2 regions of the Monashia sp. NPDC004114 genome follow, and region 2 is predicted to be linked to the other one. Evidence: riboswitches for the same ligand, from Rfam matches in the RefSeq annotation. Region 2 holds a riboswitch; the other holds the start of a gene.
The links. Region 2 has a riboswitch for cobalamin ahead of ACWEOW_RS05755 (CbtB domain-containing protein). Riboswitches for the same ligand answer to the same signal wherever they lie in the genome.

Region 1 (7,144 bases), on a different contig from region 2:
AGAGCGCGTAGTGAGCAAGGTTGTCGGACAGGGGTGCTCCCGGCACGAAGCCCATCCCGGTCGGGGCGTTGGCGCCGAGGAAGGGCCAGAACCAGAGGTTCATGACGACGCCGTAGGCGAGCCCGGTGACGAGGGCGTACCCGGCAAGGACCCAGCGCTCGGAGCGCGCCCCGGCATGCCCCGGCAGCAGCCCGGCGCCGAGGCCTATGCCTCCAGCACAGATCATCTGGAACGGCAGCCAGGGCCCGACCCCGCCCGTGAGCAGGGCGCCGGTCGTGACGGCCAGTGCACCCGAGACGAAGCCGACCCCCGGACCGAGCACGCGCCCGGCGACGATGACGATGAAGAACATCGGCTCGAGGCCGGCCGTCCCGGCGCTGAGCAGGCGCAGCATGCCTCCAGCCGCTGCCGCTACGCCGAGCACCGCGATCGTCTTCGCGTCCAGGCGTCCGGCAGTCACTTCGGCCAGGCAGACCACGACGAGCAGGCCGAGCAGCAGGGCGAACAGCCACGGTGCGTCGTTCCCGTGGTCGCGCGCGAAGCCGGCAGACACGAAGAACGGCCAGAAGAACGCGACCAGGCCGACGACGCCGACGATGGCGACGGCCGTAACGGCCGGCCAGCGCAGCGGGATGACACGGTGTCCGGTCATGCCGTCCTCCCGAGAGCTTCGGCGACCTCGTCGACCGTCAGCCAGGTCTGGGGCAGCAGCACCTTGGTCACCTGCGGCGCGAACGCCGGTGAGGACGAGAGGATCTCGCGAGCCGGGCCGTCGGTGACGATCTCCCCGTCGGCCAGGATCACGACGCGATCGGCGATCTCTGCCGCCAGCTCCACGTCGTGGGTGGCGACGAGGACAGCCGTACCTCCGGACGCGAGGCCGGCGAGGACCTCCCCCAGCCGCTTCTTGGCGCCGTAGTCGAGCCCGCGCGTCGGCTCGTCGAGCAGGAGCACCTCGGGCGAGGCGGCCAGGATGACGGCCAGCGCGACCTCGAGGCGCTGGCCCTCGGACAGGTCACGAGGGTGGGTGGAGCCGTCGATCCCTGACGAGATCCGGTCGAGCAGCCCGCGGGTCGTGCCGGCAGCGGCGCCGAAGTCGGCGTCGGCCGCTGCACACTCGGCCGAGACGGAGTCAGCGTAGAGGAGCAGCTCGGGCTGCTGTGGCACGAGGCCTACGGTGCGGACCCGCTCACGAGCGGGGACCCCGTGCGGGTTCATCGCGGAAGGGCCCAGCCGGATGCGCCCTGAGGCCAGCCTGTGCTGTGCTGCGAGGGCTCCGAGAAGGGTGGACTTGCCGGCACCGTTGCGGCCCATCAGGGCCGTGACCGACCCCTGCGCCACCACGAGGTCGAGATCGTCGATGACGACCCTGCCCGCGCGCGTGACTCGGGCACCGGAGACGTTGATCGCGTCACGCGGACCGGCACGGCGGGGTGTCGCGGTCTTTGCGGGAGGGCTCGCGTCGAGAGTCGCGCGCAGAGCCCCGGCTCGTCGGCGTGCGTCACGGATGGACAGGGGAGTGGGCGACCAACCGGCAAGGCGCGAGAGTCCCACGACGGGTGGGAAGATGCGGGACCGGCTCATCGCCTCGGCCGGGTCGAGCAGCGCCGACACCGTGCCGTCGTCGACGAGGAGGACACGGTCGGCGTGATGCACCACCCGCTCGAGCCGGTGCTCGGCGAGGACCACCGTCACACCGAGATCGTGCACGATGCGATGCAGGGACGCGAGGACCTCCTCGGCCGCGACCGGGTCGAGCGCCGAGGTCGGCTCGTCGAGCACGAGGATCCGCGGGCCGGCTGCGAAGAGCGCTGCGATGGCGACCCGCTGCTGCTGCCCGCCGGAGAGCGCGGCCAGGGGCCGCGAGCGCAGCGGGGTCAGCCCGAAGAGGTCGAGCGTCTCCTCGACCCGCCGCCGGATGGTGGTGGAGTCCAGGCCCAACGTCTCCATCCCGTAGGCAACTTCGTCCTCGACCACGTCCGTGACGAACGTGGAGGAGGGGTTCTGCTCGACGAGCCCGACGACCGTGGCCAGGTCGCGCGGCCGGTGCTGCGCCGTGTCCAGACCGTCGACCGTGACCCGCCCACGCAAGGTGCCGCCGCTGAAATGCGGGACGAGGCCGTTCACCGTGCGCAGCAGGGTCGACTTGCCGCTGCCGGTGGGGCCCACGACGAGCACCAGCTCGCCTTCCGGGATCTCCAGCGTGACGTCACGAAGGCTGGGACCCGGAGCGCCGGCATACTGCACGGACACCTGTTCGAAGACGATCACGGGGTCACCTCACGGGGTCTGGGCGTGAGCCAGGCCGGCAGCGCGGCGACCAGGATCGCGACGACAGCAAGCAGCGGGACTGCCGGGAGCTCGGCCTGCTGGCCCGGGACGAGGCCCGGCCAGCCCTGGGCGGAGGCGACGACCAGCACCGCCGCCGGGACCGCGCCGGCCAGGACGGTCAGGGTCTCGGTCCACGCCCAGCGGTCGCGGCGGTGTCCGGACCGGTGGTCGCGCGATGCGCCGACGAGCAGGCTCGCCGCGGCCAGGGCAGCGCCGGCGAGCAGCAGGGGCAGTCCGAGCACGCCGCCCGCCGAGGAGTCCAGCAGGCCGTACAGGCCGGCGAGGACGCCCGCGAGGCCGGCCAGCGCGAGGCCGGTGGCCAGCCGGCGACTCGAGGACGTCGTCGTGACGGCCCGCCCGTAGCCTCGGGACTCCATCGACGCGGCGAGAGCCAGCGAGCGCTCGAACGCCGTCTCGAGCACCGGCACGGCGAGGCGCGCCAGCTCGCGCAGCCCGCGGCCGTCCCGGCCACGCAGCGTGCGGGCGGCACGGACGTTACGGGCGTCCGTCACCAGCTGGGGCGCGAACGTGAGCCCGACGACGACCGCCGTGCCCACGTCGTAGAGCGTGGCAGGCAGGTAGCGCAGGAGGCGTCGCGGGCTCGCCAGAGCGTTGGCTGCACCGAGGCACGCGAGGATCGCCGCGAGCCGAAGGGCGTCGTATGCGGCATACAGCAGCGACTCGAGCGTGACCTCACCGCCGATGCGGATGGTCGAGGCCCAGTCGGGCAGCGGCACCTGCGGGATCGTGAACAGCGGTGTGTCGCCACGGATGCCGTTGCCCAGCACGGCCGTCATGACGACACGGAAGGCGACGACGGTCACCCCGACGACGAGGAACGCCAGGAGCACGTTCGGAGTCGCCGGGTCGCGGCGCTCGCTCACGACGAGCACGCACACCCCGATGACGAGCAGGAGCAGGACCGGGTTCGTCGTGCGGGACGCAGCTGTCGCGAGCCCCAGCCCCCACAGCCACCAGGCTGCGGGGTGCTGGAGTCGCGGACGGAGCTGCATCGAAGGCCGGTCCTCCTCCTCAGGCGTCGCTGCCGGCGCGAGAGCGCGCCCGGTAGACGAGGTAGCCGATAAGGGCGAGGAGGGCCAAGCCGACGATGACGTATGCCGCCGTCGACCCTCCGCTGCTGCTCGACGTCGGCTGGGCGGCCGCGTCGGCGGGAGCGGTCGTCGACGGTGTGGCTGACGTGCTGGCGGCCGGTGCAGCGATGGCGACCGCCGTGTCAGGGGCCTTCGCCTCGGCGCTGACCTCCTTGACCTCGCCGCCGCAGCCCGCGGCCGGGTAGCCGGCGACCGAGCAGATGAGTCCCTTCTCGACCCGCAGCTCGCCCGCGGCCTTGAGCACATCGGTGCTCGTCCCCTTCTCCGGGACGACGGCGCAGACGGCCTTCGGCTCGGGTGGGGTCGCGCCGTTCTCGGAGTCGGCAGGGCGCCCGAAGTCGACGACGACCGCGACCCGCTTGCTGCCGGCCTGCGGCGCCGTCGAGCCACACACCTGCTCGAAGGTCATGACCGCGCGGGGGAAGCGGCTCGAGCTCTCGTCACCGACGGCATACCGCCAGCCGTCGACGGACCCGTCGGCGGGGACGGTCTGGTCGGGACCCTTCTGGGCGAACACCCACGCGCCGTTCTCGAGCTGGTAGAAGCCCCAGAACCGGTAGGCCGCAGCCTGGGCGGGCGCGACAGTGAGCGCGCCCAGGAAGGCTGCGACGAGCAGGGCAAGGACGACCCGGAGCGGGCCACGACGAACAGGGGACACGGTTACCTCCTCGCGGTCGGACACCGTGTCGGACCTCGACCATCGGGTCGGCCCGGCAGGGTGACTCCGGTCCGCATTCCACGACAGACTGACAAAGGAGCCGGTAAGGGCGCGGGTTTTCCGGCTGGTCGCCTGGCGAGGCAGGGCCTCGTTCGAGCGGCATCACGGTTGCGGGTCAGCGCCGGATTCTCACCGGCTTGCCCCGTCGCCCTTCGGTACTGCGAACCGTGGCACGCCCGTGCGGGGCCCGTCAAACACGCCCCATGCGGCCAGGGTGGACGCGCCAACTAGGGTGACGCCATGAGCGGTGACTGGACCTGGCTGTATCTCGACGCCCACGGCAACAGCATGGCCGGAGAGGGCCTGGCCACGAGCGGCTTCCCGACCCAGAGCGATGCCGAGAGCTATCTCGGCGAGTCGTGGCGTGAGCTGCTCGCTGCAGGTGTCGAGGCGGTCACGCTCCGCCAGAACGACGCCGTCGTCTACGGCCCGATGAGCCTGCGAGCAGCCGAATGAGCGCCGTGGACGCCGCGGCCGCTTCGGAGTCGCTCTCCGACGGGCTGGAGCGCTCGCTGCTCCGTCAGGTGGTCGCCGCACAGAAGGAGTGGCGGTCGCCAGGGGTCAGCGCCGGAGTGGTGCGGGACGGCCGGCTCGTGTGGTCGGCACACGTCGGCTCGGCTCGTCTCGGCGAGGCGCCGGTCGCGGCCGACGACGACACCCAGTTCATGATCGGCTCGGTCACCAAGACCTTCACGGCCCTGGCCGTGATGTCCTTGCGTGACGAGGGCCGCCTGAGCCTCGACGACCAGCTGGGGACGTTCCTGCCCGGCACCAGGCACGCTCAGGTGCCGGTGCGGCAGATGCTGGCTCATGCCTCGGGCCTGCAGCGCGAGCCGGTGGGCAACATCTGGGAGAGTCTCGAAGCCCCTGACCGTGCTGCGTTCCTCGACGGCGTCGAGGAGGCCGAGCAGGTCCTTCCCGCGCACCACGCGTTCCACTACTCCAACCTCGCCTACGGGCTGCTGGGCCAGGTGATCGAGCAGGTCACCGGGCAGGACTGGGAGGACGTCGTGCGGGCGCGGATCCTCGAGCCACTGGGGATGACCCGCACCGGCCTCGAGCCGGCTGACGACCGCGCCCTCGGCTACCAGATCGACCCCTACGCGGGGACCGCCCGCGAGGAGCCGCTCTTCACGCTGAATGCGACGGCGCCGCTCGGCGGCCTCTGGTCCACGGTGGCCGACCTGGCCAGGTACGCCGCATACGTCGCCGACCCCGACGACCGGGTCGTGCGCCCGGAGACAGTCGAGGAGATGTGCCGGCCGCTGATCATGACCGATGTCGACGGCTGGAGCGGGGCATATGGCCTCGGCTTCGGCATGGGCCGCCGCGGCGACCGCGTCTATGTCGGGCACGGCGGCGCCATGCCCGGCTACCTCGCCGGCCTGCGAGTGCGCCGCAAGGAGGGACTCGCGGCAGTCGTCTTCGCCAACACGACCTCAGGCGCGCTGCCGTTGACACTCGCGACCGACCTCGTCGAGTCGGTCCTCGAGGCCGAACCGACGCTGGCCTCGGCGTGGGTTCCCGAGTCGGCCCACGCCGAGCTCGACGAGCTGCTCGGGCTGTGGTGGTCCGAAGGGTCGCCGCTGACCTTCTTCGTGCGCGGCGGCGAGCTCTGGTCGCGCCTCAGCGAGGACGAACCGCTCTCCGAGACGCGGTATGCCGCTGACGGCCCGGACCGGTACCGCGCCGTCGCCGGGCGCGAGCGCGGCGAGGTGCTCGAGGTGGTCCGTGCATCCGATGGGTCGGTCGAGAAGCTGTACTTCGCGACCTATGCCGTCACGCGGCAGCCGCTCGCCTTCGCCGACCTGCTCTGAGCTGTCTGGCTCGCTTTGCTCGTCGGTCCAGGCGCGACGCGCGCCGAACCGCCGTTGGTCAGCGGGGACTCTCGCCGCGCGCGACCTGAGGCTTGGGCATCCGGGTGCGGCGCATCTGGAACGCGCGCATGATGGCGTACCACGCGTCGCCCTTCTCCGCGTGGCCGAACTTGTCCTCGACGCGCCTGCGGATCCGCCGCCACATGAGCATGGCGTCGCCGATCGCGACGAGGATCAGGCCGTAGACGAGGACGAACACCGCGAGCAGGGCCCAGCTGGTCTTCACGAAGCTGAGCAGCAGCACGATCAGCATGATCGGGAGCATGAACTCGCCGATGTTCCACCGAGCATCGACACTGTCGCGGATGAAGCGACGGCGGGGTCCCTTGTCCCGCACGGGCAGGTAGCGCTCGTCGCCGGTCATCATGCCGGCACGCTGCTTGGCCATCGCCTCGCGGCGGGCCGTCTTGTCGGTGGAACGAGCGGCCTTGCGGTCGGTCACGATGAGCGGACGCTTGTTCAGCGCCTCCTGGTCGCGCCGCTTGGGCGTCGGCCGACCCTTGGCGCCGGATCGGTCGGGCTGCGTCTCGACCTGGGGTGCGAGCTCGTCGTTGAGGGTCTTTTTGCGTCCGAACACGGGGACACTCTAAGCCGCGCGGGCCCCTGGGCCTGAATCCGCCCGAATCCACACCCGTTCGGTGCCCCATCGGGCACTCGTGGCCAGCGCCACGACCGTCACTCCCGCCTCTGCCGCAACGGGACGAAGCGGTAGAGACCGTGCGTGCTCGTCGTCAGCTCGGCCCGGTCGAGCTCCACGAGCGTCATCCGGCTCTGGATCGGCACGACCATCCGGCCGGGGTCGGCCAGCTGGTCGACCAGCGGCTGCGGTAGCGAGGTCGCCTCGGCTGACACGAGCACCCGGTCGAACGGTGCGTGCTCGGGGTCGCCGAGGACGTCCGGCGCGGCCTCGTGGATCGTGGCCCACGGCATACCGCATCCGGCGAGGTTGGACGCGCCCCAGCTGACCAGGTCCGGCTCGAGCTCGACCCCGACCACCTCGCCGTCGGGGCCGGTGAGGTGGGCAAGCAGGGCGGTCGTCCACCCCGAGCCCGAGCCGACATCCAGCACCCGATGGCCCGGCTGCACGTCCAGCAGCCTGAGCATGT
Region 2 (7,144 bases):
TCGCGAGCGGCGACCCTCTGGTGTCCGGTGTGGGGGCGACCCTGCTCGAGGCGTGGGGTGCTGAGCTTGTCCGCATCCATCCCAACGTCTCCTCGGTCGCGCTGGCGCGCGCCCGAATGGGTTGGGCGGCAGAGGAGTCGGACGCCGTGAGCCTGGTGGGACGCGACGTGGACCGGCTCCGTCGAGACCTGTCTCCGCGGGCGAAGGTCGTGGTGCTCACCTCGGGCGACGACAGTCCTTCCCGCATCGCCCGGCTCCTCGTCGAGGAGGGGTATGCCGCCAGCCGCCTCACGGTCCTCGGCGACCTCGGCGCTGCGGATGAGTCACGAACCGAGTGCGTGGCCGCGTCGTGGGACGACCGTCCCGTCCCTCGGCTGCACGTCGTGTGCATCGAGTGCCGCCCGGACCCCGCATCGTCACCGCGGTCCCTGGCGCCGGGTCTCGACGACACGGCATACGAGAACGACGGGCAGCTGACGAAACGGCTCGTACGCGCCGCAGCCCTCGCACACCTCGCACCGCAGCCGGGGGACCTCATGTGGGACCTGGGCGCGGGCTCCGGCTCGGTCGGCATCGAGTTCGCCCGTCTGCACCCGCGCAGCGTCGTGCACTCGGTGGAGCGCGATCCCGAGCGCGCGGAGCGGATCCGGCGCAATGCCAGGCGACTCGGCGTGCCCGGGCTCGTCGTCCACGAGGGAGCATCGGTGGACCTGGTGAGCGGACTCCCGGCGCCGGACGCCGTCTTCGTCGGCGGGGGCGCGACCGCGGACCTGATCGACCGCTGCTGGGCAGCGCTGGTCCCCGGCGGACGCCTCGTCGTGCACGCAGTGACGGTCGAGACGGAGCGGGTGGTGCACGACGCGCGTGCGAGGCTCGGCGGTCGAATGTCCCGGGTCGCGATCGAGGACCTGGAGCCCCTGGGCTCGCTCAACGGCTGGCGACCCGCCCGGGCGGTGACCCAGTGGTCCGTGGAAAAGACTGTGCCACAAGCGATTCGGCAGGAGCTCTCGTGACGATCCACTTCATCGGAGCAGGCCCTGGCGCCGCCGACCTGCTCACCCTGCGGGCGGTCGGTCTCATGGAACGGTCCGAGGTGTGTCTCTATGCCGGGACCTACATCGGGCCCGAGGTGCTCGCTCACTGCGGCCCAGGCGCGACGCTCGTCGACACGCAGCACCTCCACCTCGACGCGATCGTCGAGCACTGCATCCGGGCCCACGAGATGGGGCACGACGTGGCTCGACTCTGCTCCGGAGACCCCTCCATCTACTCCGCGATCGCGGAACAGACCCGGCGGCTGGACCGGGCCGGGGTGCCGTGGGACGTGACCCCAGGCGTGCCCGCGTATGCGGCCGCGGCAGCCCTCGTGGGCCGTGAGCTGACCGTCCCTGAGGTCGCCCAGTCGGTGGTTCTCACCCGCGCGCACCGTGACTCGACACAGATGCCCGCGACCGAGGCACTCGCCGAGTTCGCCCGCACGAGAGCCACGCTCGTGCTCCACCTCGCCATCCGGCATACCCGGCGGCTCGCGGGCGAGCTCGTCAGCGACTACGGCGCCGACTGCCCCGTGGTCGTCGTCGCGAACGCGGAGCAGCCTGGCCAGCTCGTCCTGCACGGCACGCTGGCGGACATCGCCGATCAGGTCGAGGCCGCGCGGCTCCGGCAGGCGGCGGTGATCCTCGTCGGCCGGGCGCTCGGCGCGAGGGAGTCGGACGACTTCGTCGAGTCTCACCTCTACGGCACCCGGGTGGCCGGGCGGCCATGACCTGTGTCAGGATGCGGCTGCCGCAGTGCACGGGAAGTCGGTGTGAGTCCGACGTGGTCCTCGCCACTGTGACCAGGGAGCAAGTCCCCACCATCGCCACTGGTGACCGCAGGTTCGTAGCCGGGTCGCTGGGAAGGCTGGGGAGGCGCGGCGATCTGGAAGCCAGGAGACCGGCTGCGGCGTGATCTGTCCACGAGGCATGGAAAGAAAGGGTCAGTCCGCCATGGCCAACGTTTCGTCGTCCGCTGTCGCCCCCGTCGCCACCGTCGCCACCGCGCGCGTCCGCGTCCCCCTGTGGGCGTGGGCGCTGCTCGCGTTCGCGGTGTTCACGCTGTACTTCCTCTCGCAGGAGAACGGGGCGCTGCTCAGCGCACCTGCTGCGCAGATGCTCCACGAGCTGACCCACGACGCCCGTCACGCCCTCGGCGTGCCCTGCCACTGACGTCGTGGTCGGCTTCGGAGCGATCCTGCGGCGCGGGGTCGCCGCAGGTGCTGCAGCCGGTCTGGCCGCGGCACTCGTCATTTGGCTCGTCGTCGAGCCAGTCATCCGCAAGGCGCTCGCGATCGAGGACGCCCGAGAGACCAACCACCTCGGAGGGGGGCGGTCGGCGCCGCTCGCGCTGCCGGTCCATACCGGTGGCGAGCCGCTGGTCTCACGTTCCGCCCAGGTCGTCGGGGGCGCGCTGACGTCCGTCATCGTCGGCATCGCCTTCGGAGTGATCTTCGCGATCGTCTTCGTCAAGGTGCGTGAGCGCCTCGGCGGCACAACGGACTTCGCAAAGTCGGTCGTCCTCGCTGGGGTGGGCTTCGGCGCCGTGAGCCTGTTGCCCGCGCTGAAGATGCCCGCAAACCCACCGGCCGTCGGCGACCCGGCCACCGTCGGCCGCCGCACGATGCTGTATGCCGTCGTCCTCCTGCTCGGAGTCGCCGCCGTCCTGCTCGTGGCAGCGCTCGACCGGTGGCTGGCAGCGCATGAGGTCGCGCCGTCACTCCGCTGGGCGGCCGACATCGCAGCCGGCGTCGTCGCTGTCGCACTGGTCTTCGCGCTCGTGCCGGGCTCGCCCGACGCGATCCCGAGCGACGTCCCCGCGGCGCTGATCTGGGAGTTCCGCCTCGCCTCGCTGGCGCAGCTCGCGGTCATGTGGCTGGTCCTCGGCGTGAGCTTCGGGCTCCTCATGGAGCGGGCCGCGGTCACCCGGAGCGCGGTCGCACCGGCGCCGGCGTGACGGCATACCGGCAGGGCGAGCCGGCCCCGGCGGGCTGCATCATCCGGGTCTGCCGCGACTGCTGTTGCGGCACCGCGCGCAAGCACCCGGGTGTCGACCACGACCGCCTCCTGGCGGGGCTCGAGGTCGGCACCCGGGGCACCGCGCGGGTGCTGCGAAGCGCGTGCCTGCTCGCCTGTGACCAGTCGAACGTCGTCGTGGTGACGCCGTCGCCGGAGGGCAGGCGGCGCGGCGCCCGGCCGGTCTGGGTCGGTGGTGTGCTCGACGACGCGGCCGTCGACGACGTGGTGGCCTGGGTGCGCTCCGGCGGCCCAGGCGTCTCGCCGCTACCACCCCGCCTCGAGGGCCGAGCCTTCGCGCCCAGCGGGCTCTCGCTCACCTACGCGCACGTCGGCTGACGGTCAGCTCGCGAGCTGGGCGCGGGCGAGCGCCACGAGCTCGTCGTTGGTGTTCGCGTGTCCTGCGATGCCCCATGCTCCGTCGTAGGTCTCGGTCAGCAGCACCCAGGTGCGGTCCGCGAGCGTGGGGTCGCCGGCCGCCTCTGACACGACGTCGGTCAGGCGTCGCACCGCGGCGAGCTGCTTGTCGCGGTCGAGCGCGCCCGCGTTGGTGAGCACCTGGACCCGGACGTAGTCGTCGTGGCCGTCGACGTTCGCCAGGGTCACCTCGTGCACGAACGCAGCGGTGTTCTCCTTGAACAGGGCGATCGGCGGCACCCCTTCGACCTCCATCAGGGTCGCGGCGAGCTTGCTGGCCAGGGCGGTCGGGTCGCCGAAGCGACCTGGCCTGGCGTAGACGTCGATCATCGGCATGATGCGCTCCTTCAGTGAACTATGGTGGTCTGCATAGTAGACAAGGAACTATGGTGATGTACATAGTTCGTCCCGGGAGGTGCGGACATGGCGAAGGGCGAGGTCAGGGCGCGGATGGTCTCGGGGGCGGTGCGACTGCTCGCCGAGCATGGCCCGGCGGGCGCGTCCTTCGGTGACGTCCTGGAGGCCACCGGCGCGCCGCGCGGCTCGACCTACCATCACTTCCCCGGCGGGAAGCGGGAGCTGTACGTCGCGGCCCTCGACCTCGCGAGCGACCGTGCACGCGACGTGCTCGAGGAGGTGCGGGGGCAGCCCGCGGAGGCGGTCGTCAGCCGGTTCTTCGCCATGTGGCGCAGCCTCCTCACCGCCACCGACCTGCGTGCCGGATGTGCCGTGCTCGCGGTCGCCGTCGGAGGCGATGACGATGAGACGGTCACCCACGCGGGCGTGGTCTTCAGCGCGTGGCGCCGGCACCTGGAGTCCCTGCTGGCAGAAGGCGGACTGACTGCCGAGCGCGCCACGGCCCTTGCCGCACTGGCGATCTCGTCGGCAGAGGGGGCAGTGGCACTCGCCCGCGCAGAGCGCAGCCTAGAGCCGTTCGACCTCGTCGCCCGGCAGGTGACGGCGCTGGCGGCCGGGAGCGTCTGAACCGGCCGGCGTCACGAAGCGGGGCGTCCAGACCTGACCCGACCGGGTGACCCGGGTGCTGGTCGCTCCGACGATGACCAGGCACTTCATGTCGATGCTCCCAGGGTCGAGGTCGCCCAGGGTCGTCACCGTGACGGACTCCTCCGGGCGTCCGACGTCCCGGCCGACCACGACGACGGTGTCTGCACGGCGGACCTCGAGGAGCGCCTCGCGGGCACGCGCGACCTGGTGGGTGCGGCTGCGTGAGGCCGGGTTGTAGAGCGCGATGACCAGGTCCGAAGCCGCCGCGGCCCGGAGCCGTCGCTCGATGACGTCCCAGGGCTTGAGCCGGTCGGACAGCGACATGACCGCGTAGTCGGCGCCTAGTGGCGCACCCGCGCGGGCGGCGACGGCCTGCGCCGCCGTGAGGCCCGGCAGGACGCGCACCCGCACGTCGGAGTAGCCGCGCGTCTCTGCGGCCTCGAACACCGCGGAGGCCATCCCGAAGACCCCGGCGTCGCCGCCGGAGACGACGGCGACGCGCTCGCCCGTGCGAGCGAGCTCGAGCGCGAACAGCGCCCGGTCCACCTCCACCGTGTTGCCCGACGCGTGCCGCGTCAGCCCGGTCCGCTGAGGCACCCGGTTGACGTAGGGCGCGTAGCCGACCACGTGGTCGACGTCCGCAAGAGCGGCAGACACCTCCGGCGTGAGCCACCGGTCGGGGCCTGGGCCCAGCCCCACCACGACGACCTCCGAGGAGGTGGGCCGGTGGTCGAGGACCGTATGCCGTGTGGCGGGGCCGGGCGGGTCGGACGCCCGGGCGGACCCGGCCGCACGACCCGCCGCATCGGCCCGCAGGTCGCGACCCGGCACGACGACCATCGACATGTACGGCACGGTCGCAGCGTCGACCTCCGCGACAGGCAGGACGCGTTCGGCCTCCGAGCTCGCCCGCTCGACGTAGCGCGCGTCGTCGAGCCGTCCTGCCTGACGCAGCGCCTCGCGCACTCCCTCGAACGTGCGACCGAGCTTCATGACGACAGCGGCCTGGGTGTCCGCGAGCCGTCGCGCGAGCTCCGGGACGGGCAGGGTCCCGGGCAGGATCGTCAGGACATCCTCGTGACGGCACAGCCCCGTCGCAACGGCCGCGGCCGACCCGCTGACCGATGTCACGCCGGGCACGACCGCGGTGTCGTAGCGGTCCGCGAGCCGGTCGTGAAGGTACATGAAGGTGCCGTAGAAGAGTGGGTCGCCTTCGGCGAGGACGACCACGTTGCGACCTGAGTTCAGATGGGCCGCAAGGCGATCGGCGGACTCGTCGTAGAAGTCCGACATGAGCCCGTGGTAGCCGAGGGGGTGGTTGGTCTCACCGGTGGTGACCGGGTAGGCGAGCAGCTCCTCGACGACGCCTTCCCGGAGGTACGACGAGGCGATGCGCCTAGCGATGGAGTCACCGCGGGGGCCGCTGTGGAAGGCCACGACGTCGGCCTCGCCGATGAGGCGAGCCGCCTTGACGGTCACCAGCTCCGGGTCGCCGGGCCCGACACCGACCCCGCGAAGCCAGCCGGGACGGACTGTGGCAGAAGGCATCCTGTTCACAGCTCCTCCTCGCGCGCGAGCGCGTTCACCGCGGACGCCGCCAGCGCGGACCCGCCGCGGCGACCGTGGACGACGAGCCAGGGAATGCCGAAGGGGTTCTCGGTCAGCGCGACCTTCGACTCGGCCGATCCGACGAACCCGACGGGGATCCCGATGACCGCGGCGGGTCGCGGGCCGCCGTCGGCGACCAGCTCGAGGAGGTGGAAGAGGGCGGTCGGCGCGTTGCCGATCGCGACGACAGCACCGTCGATCCGGTCACCCCACAGGGACACGGCTGCAGCGGATCGCGTTGTGCCCCAGAGCTTTGCCAGTGCGGGGACGCTCTCGTCGCGCAGCATGCAGACGACGTTGTTGTCGCGCGGCAGGCGAGCGCGGGTGATGCCCGACGCGATCATGTGCGCGTCGGTGAAGATGGGCGCGCCCGCCGCGAGGGCGGTCCGAGCCGCCGAGACCAGGGAGGGGTGGACGGCGATGTGGTCCGGGAGGTCGACGTCGCCGCTGGCGTGCACCATCCGCACCGCGACGACCCGGGCATCGTCGGGCAGGTGGTCCAGGCGCGCCTCCGCCCGGATCGTCGCGAACGACCGGCGGTAGATCTCCTGGCCGTCGTCCTCGTAGTCGTACCGCTTGCGGGGCCGCGTCGGCGCGGTCATGGGGCCTCCTGGTCCATCAGGGTGAGGGCCGCCTCGAGGCTCGTCGGCGACAGCAGGTCGACGTATGCCGTTCGCGGCGTCCCGCATCGCCGCTCGCACCCGCTCACGTGGACCGGCACCTGCCCGGCAGGCAGCACGGAGGCGAGCTCGGCGGCGAAGGAGTGCGTGTCCAGAGAGGACCGTGCACAGCCGGGCAGGCCGGTGCAGGCGTGCAGGCGCTGCCATGGCGAACCCGGCCTGGTGACGAGGCCTGCCTCCGCGAGCGCGGTCGCCGACGTCGCGGCATTCTCGACCACGAGCGAACGCCAAGGGGTGACCACGACCCGTTCGGTGACGGCATACAGCGCGTCGACGTGGCGGCGGGTCAGCAGCCCGAGCGGGACCCCGACGACGATGTGGTCCCCGACCGGTCCGATCGGCCTCGGGGCGGGGTCGGGCAGCACGACCGGACCGGCCGTCGGC

Region 1: linked by a shared signal. The riboswitch ahead of ACWEOW_RS03990 (SCO2322 family protein) and the one ahead of ACWEOW_RS05755 (CbtB domain-containing protein) in region 2 are both predicted to bind cobalamin.

What each region holds. Positions count from the first base shown of each region.
Region 1 covers NZ_JBSGGK010000002.1:258,337-265,480, reverse strand. Annotated here, with positions in the region: gene ACWEOW_RS04005 (ECF transporter S component) at 1-652, opposite strand, end outside; gene ACWEOW_RS04000 (ABC transporter ATP-binding protein) at 649-2,271, opposite strand; gene ACWEOW_RS03995 (energy-coupling factor transporter transmembrane component T) at 2,268-3,344, opposite strand; gene ACWEOW_RS03990 (SCO2322 family protein) at 3,364-4,101, opposite strand; cobalamin riboswitch at 4,195-4,354, opposite strand; gene ACWEOW_RS03985 (hypothetical protein) at 4,402-4,617, shown strand; gene ACWEOW_RS03980 (serine hydrolase domain-containing protein) at 4,614-5,978, shown strand; gene ACWEOW_RS03975 (DUF3043 domain-containing protein) at 6,037-6,615, opposite strand; gene ACWEOW_RS03970 (protein-L-isoaspartate O-methyltransferase family protein) at 6,714-7,144, opposite strand, start outside.
Region 2 covers NZ_JBSGGK010000003.1:188,843-195,986, reverse strand. Annotated here, with positions in the region: gene cbiE (precorrin-6y C5,15-methyltransferase (decarboxylating) subunit CbiE) at 1-1,013, shown strand, start outside; gene ACWEOW_RS05760 (cobalt-precorrin-4/precorrin-4 C(11)-methyltransferase) at 1,010-1,765, shown strand; cobalamin riboswitch at 1,763-1,958, shown strand; gene ACWEOW_RS05755 (CbtB domain-containing protein) at 1,989-2,207, shown strand; gene ACWEOW_RS05750 (CbtA family protein) at 2,212-2,991, shown strand; gene ACWEOW_RS05745 (hypothetical protein) at 2,988-3,389, shown strand; gene ACWEOW_RS05740 (tautomerase family protein) at 3,393-3,803, opposite strand; gene ACWEOW_RS05735 (TetR/AcrR family transcriptional regulator) at 3,891-4,451, shown strand; gene ACWEOW_RS05730 (precorrin-2 C(20)-methyltransferase) at 4,392-6,020, opposite strand; gene ACWEOW_RS05725 (precorrin-8X methylmutase) at 6,026-6,682, opposite strand; gene ACWEOW_RS05720 (precorrin-3B synthase) at 6,679-7,144, opposite strand, start outside.